DNA from 3 places in the Lactobacillus sp. JM1 genome. Region 3 is predicted to be linked to each of the others. Evidence: predicted binding sites of a transcription regulator. Region 3 holds the regulator's gene; each other region holds the start of a gene.
The links. The regulator NrdR, encoded in region 3, represses ribonucleotide reductase genes. The targets are predictions, from matches to a motif close to ACACNATATATNGTGT.
Positions count from the first base shown of each region.

Region 1: the regulator NrdR is predicted to act here: its motif matches at 1,818-1,833, upstream of pnuC (nicotinamide riboside transporter PnuC).
Region 2: the regulator NrdR is predicted to act here: its motif matches at 1,540-1,555, upstream of F3I00_RS09895 (deoxynucleoside kinase).

Region 1 is NZ_CP044412.1:1,685,662-1,688,950, reverse strand. Features, by position in the region: gene F3I00_RS08785 (YSIRK-type signal peptide-containing protein) at 1-1,391, opposite strand, end outside; gene pnuC (nicotinamide riboside transporter PnuC) at 1,864-2,634, shown strand; gene F3I00_RS08775 (PAS domain-containing protein) at 2,706-3,242, shown strand.
Region 2 is NZ_CP044412.1:1,940,662-1,943,950, forward strand. Features, by position in the region: gene F3I00_RS09885 (aldo/keto reductase) at 1-531, opposite strand, end outside; gene nagB (glucosamine-6-phosphate deaminase) at 661-1,380, shown strand; gene F3I00_RS09895 (deoxynucleoside kinase) at 1,563-2,213, shown strand; gene F3I00_RS09900 (deoxynucleoside kinase) at 2,235-2,909, shown strand; gene F3I00_RS09905 (LacI family DNA-binding transcriptional regulator) at 2,964-3,289, opposite strand, start outside.
Region 3 is NZ_CP044412.1:1,447,212-1,450,500, reverse strand. Features, by position in the region: gene mutM (bifunctional DNA-formamidopyrimidine glycosylase/DNA-(apurinic or apyrimidinic site) lyase) at 12-842, shown strand; gene coaE (dephospho-CoA kinase) at 839-1,435, shown strand; gene nrdR (transcriptional regulator NrdR) at 1,441-1,905, shown strand; gene F3I00_RS07410 (DnaD domain protein) at 1,913-3,253, shown strand; gene dnaI (primosomal protein DnaI) at 3,268-3,289, shown strand, end outside.

The sequences.
Region 1 (3,289 bases), 240 kb from region 3:
AAATTGCCTTTTTGATCAATAGTAATTTGTTTTTTGTCGCTAGAAATTGAGTCTCTTAAAAATTTTTCAAAGTTGGTGTCTTCAGGAAGAGTTGCAAGGTTACCATAGTACTTATTAATTGGTACTCTTTGACCCTCAGAATCAACGACTTCCATATCTGCTGGAATCTTGAAAGCCTTAATAGTAGATGGAAGAATTTCTTGCCCATTATTAAATTTTATGTTAGCTAAAACATTCATTAATGGATTTAAACTTGGATCTTTAGCAGAACCATAATTCCACTCAAGTGCGTATTGCATTAGCCGAGCAGATTTCTGTTTATCAGCAGGAACATCTGCCGCAGCACTTGGTTCTGGTCCATAATAAGTTGCACCATTTTCGGTATAAGAACCATTATTACCAGGATAACCGTCTTGCCCAGGGGTTCCAATTAATTTTGGTCCCATAACAAAACCGTGAAGAATTTCTTTGGTTACAACTAAATCTTTATATGGAGTAATCTTGATTGGTAAGTTTTGAGTAAATTTTTGGTTATTAAATAAAGTTACGGTAACAGGTAAATTGAAGTCTGGGTAAGTACCGTGAATGTCCTTATATTGCTTAGTTGCGTCATTATCAGCTGTAAAATAAAAGGTTGGATTAAAATTTGATAGAATCCCATCATCACTACCAGTATAAGTAAAAGTAAAGATTTTATTGGTATTTGTTTGTGATGTGCTTATCTCAAAGTCGTTAATCTTAGAAGGAGGAGTACTAAAGCGTAACAAGTTATTAGTGGCAGCGATTGAAACTGTGATTTTTTGTCCATTATTAATAGTAATGGGGTTCTCTTTATTTTGATTAATATGAACTCTAATTGTTCCTTGAGTAACATTAGCCATTATTGACTTATTAGCGTCATCACCTGTAATACTTACAGCTGTAGATTGATTCTGATCAGTGGTAGTTTGAATTTTTTCTTCAAAATTAATTGCTTGAGCTGATGCTTGTGTAGTGTTTGCTTTTTCTGACTTAGTAGCTAATAAGTTAGTTTCTTGCCTAACAGTAGTTCCACTATTTTTACTAGTTTGATTTACAGAAGTTTGTTCATTATTTTGAACAGGTTTAGTGCTAGTTGTGGAATCTTCTGTAGCTTTAGTTTTTTGAATATTTAAAGTGCGCGATTTGAGAGAATCGGAAGTACTTTCTTGGCTAGTAACATTTTGATTTGTAGTGTCTACTTCAGCAGCATGCGCGGTATTAGAACTTTCTAAAAAGAATGTTGTACCTAATGCAACAGTAACTAATCCAACTGAAAGTTTTCTAAGGCTAAACTTTTCTTTCCCATTAAGCTTAGCAATAAAAGATAAATCATTCTTATGTGACATTTCTTTTTCCTCGATTACAATCATTTTATATATAAAATAACAATTTTGTTTTCCAACAAGTTATTATAACTCAACTTTAAATAATGAAATCAAAAAAGATTGATTAATCTGAATATTCATATTATTTTTGATAAAAAGTTGCTATTAATAGCTTTAAAAGGCAAAGACTATAAATTTTATACCATAATAAAATAAGCACCTAATTAAAAAACGTTATTAAAAGAGGTATCAAAAAAATAAATTGGAACGTAAAGTTATGCTGATGATGCAAGCTGAAAGGTCAAAAAAATATTAAATTATTCGAAAATCCTAATGACTAAGAAAAGAAAACGCTTTATTTAACTGGAAGGAACGCCTACCGCATATTTACCTAAAGATGTAAACTCTTGTTTTGAATTTTTTGACTACTATACTAGATACAGATGCTTTTTTGAGTAAAAGGCGGATAAGGCACAATATATGGTGTGACCTAATATAGAGAAAGAGGAGTTAATGGATGGATAATTCAACATCATTACAAGAAGATCATAAGGAAAGAAAGGATAATTACTTTGTTTGGCTATTTAAGCAATTACATGGCTGGCCAGTACAAAACTATATGCTTTGGTTCTTTGCCTTTGGGTTTCAATTGGCTATTTTGATTCAAAACAAAATTACTACTTTAACACTAATTACTTTCATTGGTACTCTACTTGGAACATTATGTGTGTTAGCAATCAATGCTACTAAGGCAATTAATGGTTGGCTTGGTTTGATTTCGGCAGCTTGTTTTATTTATGCAGGTTTAGCTGCTAAAAATTACTTATCGATTTTTGAGCAAATTGCTTATATTTTAACTTTAGACTTACCAGTTATTATTTCAGTTAGATCTTGGAATGATGATACTAAGAACCATTTACGTAAATTTGGTGCTAAAGAATGGATTATTGCAATTGTTGGTACCTTAATTGTGTATGCAGTATCAGGTTACTTAATTGGTAAATTTACTAACGATCCACGTCCTTGGATTGATGCAATTAGTTTCGCTATTTCATTAACTGCTGGAATTATGTGTTTCTTACGCTACAACAACCAATACTTCTGGTGGACTGCTAGTGGAATTTTTCAATTAATTCTTTGGGGTGTAACTTACGCACAAGGAGATGCAACTTTAGCAATGGCAGTTAACTCCTTAATTTATGTTGTTAATGACGTTTTGGCCTTTACTGTTTCCCCTTGGTTTAATATGGGAAGAAAGCGTGAAGGATTAAAAGCTATTAAAGACTAATAAAAATCGAAATAAGTTAAAATGAGCATGTCGAGTTTCGGCATGCTTTTTTGTTTGTGAGGTATAAATAGATGAATGAAAAGTGGAAAAAGAAATTGGCAAATGCAGCAAATAATGATGACTATGTAAAGCTAAATACGGGCTTAATGAGAGTATCAGATTTAAATAATTATTTATCATCTTTTCCTAGTAACTTGCTTGCTTTTAATAAATTGGGAAAATTTACATATTATAAACAATTGCCGGGAATGAACTATAATCCACCAGAGCTTGGAGAAAATATTATTTCGTTGGGTAAAACAGAGCAAGAAAAGAAACAGTTAGAGGAAGTCTTCCACAAATTAAGCACAGGTCGGGAAAAAGAATTCCGCTTTGCGGACCAGACTAATACTCAAAAGAGGTTTATGGTGGATAGTTATCGTGCTGTTTTTGATAAAAATCATCAATTTTCAGGAATTAATGAGAGTATTCAAGATATTTATCCACTTGTGGAATATTATTTAAAGGAAACTGGGCAAAAATTAGTTGATGATCCAAATAATCCGAATGGTGAAGTTTATCGTAAAAATCAAGAAATTGATGCCGAAAGTGGAGCGTCTGAATTATAGAAAATTGACATAAGCATATTTTTCCTTAAAATATAATTAAAATATCT
Region 2 (3,289 bases), 490 kb from region 3:
TAAAACATCATATTCTACCCCGCGTTCAGAAAGATTATACAAATCTTCATTGGCAAAACAATCCTTGCCGCCTGGGACACTAAACAATTCTTCTAGGTCAGCTACATCAAAGTTAGATACACCCCAGTGGCGAATTAAGCCTTCATTTTGTAATTCTTTTAGTCCGCGTACTGTTTCAGATAAACGCTTATCGCCACGCCAATGAAGCAAATACAAGTCTAAATAATCAGTTTTTAGTCGTTTTAAGCTATTTTCTAAGCTCTGACGTTCTAATTCTGGAGAAGCATGATACGGATAAAATTTTGAGATCAAAAAGATTTGACTGCGATCATAACCTTGAATTGCTTCGCCAATTAATTTTTCACTTTTTCCTTCACCATACATTTCTGCAGTATCAATTACTTTAATTCCATTATCTAAACCATAGCGAAGTGCAGCTATTTCGTCTTTTTTCTTAGAAGCGTCTTCGCTAATTCCCCAAGTTCCCATGCCTAAGCCTGACAAGTTATTTTCTTGAAAACTCTTCTCCATCTCTTCTCACCTCACCTAAATTTTACCGCAGAAAAAAACAAATTTAAAAATGTTAGCGGTTTAAGTTGACTAGACCAATTTTATATTTTATAATGGACTAGACCAATGAATGAGGAGGTACACATAATTATGAAAATCATCGTAACTAAAGATAATATTGAAGGCGGCACTAAGGCATTTGAAATTATTAAAAAGGGAATGGAAAACGGCGACAAAGTTTTAGGCCTTGCAACTGGCTCTTCCCCAATTCCAATGTATGACGATATGTGCGACAGCGACTTAGACTTCTCTGACATGACAAGTATTAACTTAGATGAATACTATGGCTTAAAACCAGATAATGATCAAAGCTACCACTACTTCATGCAAAAACACTTATTCGATAAGAAGCCTTTCAAGCATTCATATATTCCAAATGGAATGGCAAAAGATATCGATGAAGAAGTTGACCGTTATAACGACATTATTGCTGCTAACCCAATTGACATCCAAATTTTAGGTATTGGTAGAAACGGACACATTGCCTTTAACGAACCAGGTACTCCATTTGACAGCTTAACTCACAAAGTTCAATTAACTGAAAGTACTATTAAGGCAAATTCACGCTTCTTTGACAATGAAGACGAAGTTCCTCGCCAAGCTATTTGTATGGGAATTAAGTCAATTATGCAAAGTAAGAAGATTGTTTTACTAGCCTTTGGCGAATCAAAGCAAGATGCAGTTAAAGCATTAGTTGAAGGTCCAGTTACTGAAGAAGTTCCTGCATCCATTTTGCAAGATCACCCAGATGTAACAGTTATTTGTGATGAAGTAGCTGCAGCAAAGCTTGATCCAAAATACAGAAAATAATCCTCATTTAAGACTGTTTACTTTGGCGAATTAATCTTTTTAGATTAGTTCGTCTTTTCTTTTTGTATTTTTTTGATGTGTTCTCTTGACTTTTTTCTTTTATAGCAAATTAAAAAACCACTTGTTTTCATACCAGATATTGAATTACACTATTAAAGCAAACTATATCTTGTAGAAAGAACGTGATGACAGTTATTGTATTGAGCGGGCCTATTGGAGCCGGAAAATCCAGTTTAACCAGTCTTCTTGCAGAGCATTTAGGCACCCAAGCATTTTATGAAGGTGTAGATAATAATCCAATTTTGCCACTTTATTATAAAGACATGGCACATTACACTTTTCTCTTAAATACCTATCTTCTAAACCACCGCTTGGCACAAATTAACCAAGCTATTCGCGATCATAACAGTGTGTCTGATCGTTCAATTTATGAAGATGCCTTATTTTTCAAAATGAATGTCGATAGTGGAATCGCAGACCCTACTGAATTCAAGATCTACGATAGTTTACTTGAGAATATGATGGAACAAGCTCCAGGCAACCCAAGTAAGAAACCTGATTTGTTAATTTATATTCATGTATCTCTTGATACCATGCTTCACCGCATTCAAAAGCGCGGTCGTACATTTGAACAATTATCAACTGATCCAGGCTTAAAAGACTACTATGCTCGACTTTTGTCTTATTACGAGCCTTGGTATGAAAAATATAATGCATCCCCTAAGATGATGATTGATGGCGATAAATATGACTTTGTTGCAGACGAAGATGCACGAAAAGAAGTTATCAACACAATTGATCAAAAGCTTACTGATCTAGGTAATCTAAACTAGCTAACGAATAGAAGGAACGTGATGACAGTTATTGTATTAAGTGGGCCCATTGGAGCCGGAAAATCCAGTCTAACAGGTATTCTATCTAAGTATTTGGGCACTAATCCCTTTTATGAAAGTGTAGATGACAATCCTGTTTTGCCATTATTCTACGAAAACCCTAAGAAGTACGCATTTTTATTGCAAGTTTATTTCTTGAATACTCGCTTCCAAAGTATCAAGTCAGCATTAACTGATGATAATAACGTACTCGACCGTTCTATTTACGAAGATGCACTTTTCTTTCAAATGAATGCCGATATTGGCCGTGCTACTAAAGAAGAAGTAGATACTTATTACGAACTTCTACACAATATGATGAGTGAGTTAGATCGGATGCCTAAGAAGAATCCAGATCTTCTTGTTCATATTGATGTATCATATGACACAATGCTTAAACGTATTCAAAAACGTGGTCGTAACTACGAGCAATTAAGTTATGACCCAACTCTAGAAGACTACTACAAGCGTTTGCTTCGCTATTACAAGCCTTGGTATGAGAAGTATGATTATTCACCAAAGATGACTATTGATGGTGATAAATTTGACTTCATGGCAAGTGAAGAGGATCGTCAAGAAGTCTTAAAGCAAATCGTTGCTAAGCTTAAAGAAATGGGCAAACTTGACAAAAATTGGAAACCAAATTTAGTTAAATAAAGTAAAAACTGCGATCCGTATTGGATCGCAGTTTTATTTTATATTATATAGATGCTAAAAAGCCTTTTCTTTTTCTTGATAACTTACTGGTAAAATTTTTTTATAATTAAGCGGTATTTGTTCGTTATGTATCATCTTGATTAGCACTTTCACGCTAAACTTCACAATATCATCTACCGGTTGTCTAATAGAAGCTATTGGTGTCGGCATGTATTTTGAAGCCTTTGCGCCGTCAAAACCGATAATCTTTACTTTCTTTAATAATTCAGGATTAATAGTATTTAACACTTCCTGTGCAATAATTCCATATTCATCAGTTGTAGCAAAAATCCCATCAAATGGCACTTGTCCGTTAGAATAGTGCGCAACTAAATATTTAT
Region 3 (3,289 bases):
TAGGTGATTTAATGCCAGAGATGCCAGAAGTTGAGACAGTTAGACGGACTTTAACCCCCTTAGTAAAGGGAAAAACAATTGCTAAAATAAATATTTGGTATCCTAAAATTATAGTTAACGATCCAGCTGAATTTATTAAAAAATTGACAAATAAAACGATTTTGAAAATTGATCGTTATGGCAAGTATTTACTCTTTAGGTTCAATGGCGACTTAACAATGGTTTCGCATTTGCGCATGGAAGGAAAATATCATTTAGTTAGTCCTGATACACCTAAGGGAAAGCATGAACATGTAGAATTTATTTTTACTGATGGGACTGCCTTACGTTATGATGATGTGCGCAAATTCGGTAGGATGCATTTAGTTGAAACAGGAACTGAAAGAAAGACGACTGGAATTCGGCATCTTGGACCTGAACCTAGTACTGCTGAATTTAACTTAACCTATTTCATTAATGCTTTGAGCCGGAAGAAAAAGAATATAAAGAACACTTTATTGGATCAGACAATTGTGTGTGGTTTAGGAAATATTTATGTAGATGAAGTACTCTGGAAGAGTAAAATTCATCCCCTAAGTAGCGCTCAAGCCATTCCTGCTGATAAGGTGAAGAATTTATATCAAAATATCAACCATACTATCGCTATAGCAACTAAGGAACGCGGAACTACTGTTCATACTTATTTAGATGCTAATGGCCAAATTGGTGGTTATCAAAAGATGCTGCAGGTTTATGGACATGCTGGTGAAGAGTGTAGTAAGTGCGGCACTATTTTAGAGAAGATCAAAGTAAATGGACGCGGAACTACTTTCTGTCCGCATTGTCAGGTACTATATAAATGACATATTTTTTAGGATTAACTGGCGGAATAGCCAGTGGTAAAAGTACAGCTGATGAATTTTTTGAAAAGCAAAATATTCCGATTATTGACTCCGATTTGATTGCTCATCAGATAATGGAAGTAGGCCAAAAGGGTTATCAGGCAATAGTTAATTATTTTGGCAGCAATATTCTTAATGATGATCAAACAATTAATCGTCATAAATTAGGTGGAATAGTTTTTAATGATAAAACTAAGCTGAAAAAATTAAATGAGATAACTCATCCACTTGTTCATCAGAAAATTAAACAACAAATGGAGCGATACCGTTTAAATCAAGAAAAATTAGTTGTAGTTGATGTGCCTTTACTATTTGAATCTGGTTTTGAAAGCTTATGCGATGGCGTTTTGGTTATTTCTATTTCACCAAAACTGCAGGTTAAACGTCTGATGAAACGAAATAATTTCACTAGAGAAGAAGCTTTGGTTAGAATAAATAATCAAATGCCACTAAGTGAAAAAGAAAAAAGAGCTACCTATGTAGTAGCTAATACTGGTACAATAGATAACTTAGAGAAAAGATTATCTGATTTATTACAAAAGATAGGCAGGTAGAGAAGATGGAATGTCCAAATTGCCACAAGAATGCTTCAAGAGTAATTGATTCTCGTCCAAGCGATGAAAATAGAGCAATTAGACGACGCAGAGAATGTGAAAATTGTGGTTTTCGCTTTACTACTTTTGAAAGAGTAGAGCGCTCGCCTCTATTGGTAATCAAAAATGATGGGACTCGTGAGGCCTTTAACCGCGATAAAATTTTGCATGGCGTAATGATGGCTGCGCAAAAGAGACCAATTTCAAGCGAACAACTAGATACTTTAGTAGATCATGTAGAAAATGAAATTAGAAAGCAAGGTCTTAATGAAATTTCATCTAAAGACATTGGCAATTTGGTGATGAAGGAATTGGCTAATTTAGATGATGTAGCTTACATTCGATTTGCAAGTATTTATCGCCAATTTAAAGATGTTTCAGGATTTATGGAAGCCATGGAAGATATGATGGCTAAACATGATAAGGAGTAGGTAGCCTGTGTTTGAAAGTGCTGACCCTAAGCAGCCTTTTTATGTGGCTAATCAAGTAGCTGTTAGTGAAGAAAATATAAAAGTTTTAACTACTCTTTTTGAGCCTCTTGTGGGTATTCGTGGAGTAGGATTATATATAACATTGACAAAAGAATTTGATGAAGTACCTTTTGCCAAAGATTATAAAACTTTATATCAACTTCAAGATCAAACTAACTTAAAATTAGAGGACTTATTTAAAACTTTGCATCATTTAGAGGCAACAGGCTTAATTAAGACATTTTTAGGTTCAAATCCTGTTTTAGGCGAGGTTTTGATTTTTGAAGTAGAAAAAGTTCCTTCAGCAGGTGAGTTCTTTCACACCTTTTTACTTTCAAGTTTGTTGCTTGAACGAGTAGGAAATGTAGCTTTTGATCGTTTGGTAAAAAAATTTACTCCGCGAACTTTTGTCGGTTTAAAAGATGCTAAGGAAGTTACTAGTGGCTTTTTTGATGTTTTTCACTTGAGTGCTGAAAATGCGATTGATGCACCAGTTGAAGTTAAAGAAGCGGCTGGTGAAGTTCCTAAGGATGCCAAAGGTGAAATTAAGTTAGGTAATGAGCCGGTAAAAGTTGACTGGAGCTTTTTGGTTGATTTGTTTGAGAGCTATCATATTAAGAAAGAAGAAGTTTTAAAGCACCAGGTAGAAATTAAACAGATTATTGATTTTTACCATTTAACTGAGCAAGAATTTGTCGAAACTGCGCTGATTACGATGTCAGCTGGGGCAGATAAACTCAATATGTATGCAATTCAAAATGCAGTTAATGAAAACTTTGGACTTAATCGCAATAAAGAAATGGTTAAAAAGCAGTTACGTCAAACTCCTAAAGATGCTGATCATGCAATTAAAAAATTATCAAAAGCTGATGCAGATCTAATTCGTGAAGTAGATAGTAAGGTGCCAACTGATTATTTATACGAATTAAAAGAGAAAAAAGGTGGCTATGTAACTGCAAATGAAAAGAAAGTTATCTTTCGTTTGCAAGATCAAATGGGGTTAACACCACCTTTAATTAATTTGATTGTTCATACTTGTTTTGAATATGATGCTGTGTTGACTAATAATTTAGCTGATCGAATTGCTAATGATTGGCTTCAGCAAGGAATAACCACGCCAACTGAAGCTATCGCATATCTTAAGGAACGAAAGAATAAACGTAGTCATCAATATTATCGTGCTCCCAAAAAGAATATTCGTAAGACAACTGATTGGTCGAAGTATGAAAAACAGCATCAAAATAAGAAAACAACCATGTCAGCTGAGGAAAGAAATCGAATCTTTCGTGAATTTGGTAAAAATGAATAGGAAGTGTTGTACTGGTGGAAGATATTTCTGAAGTAA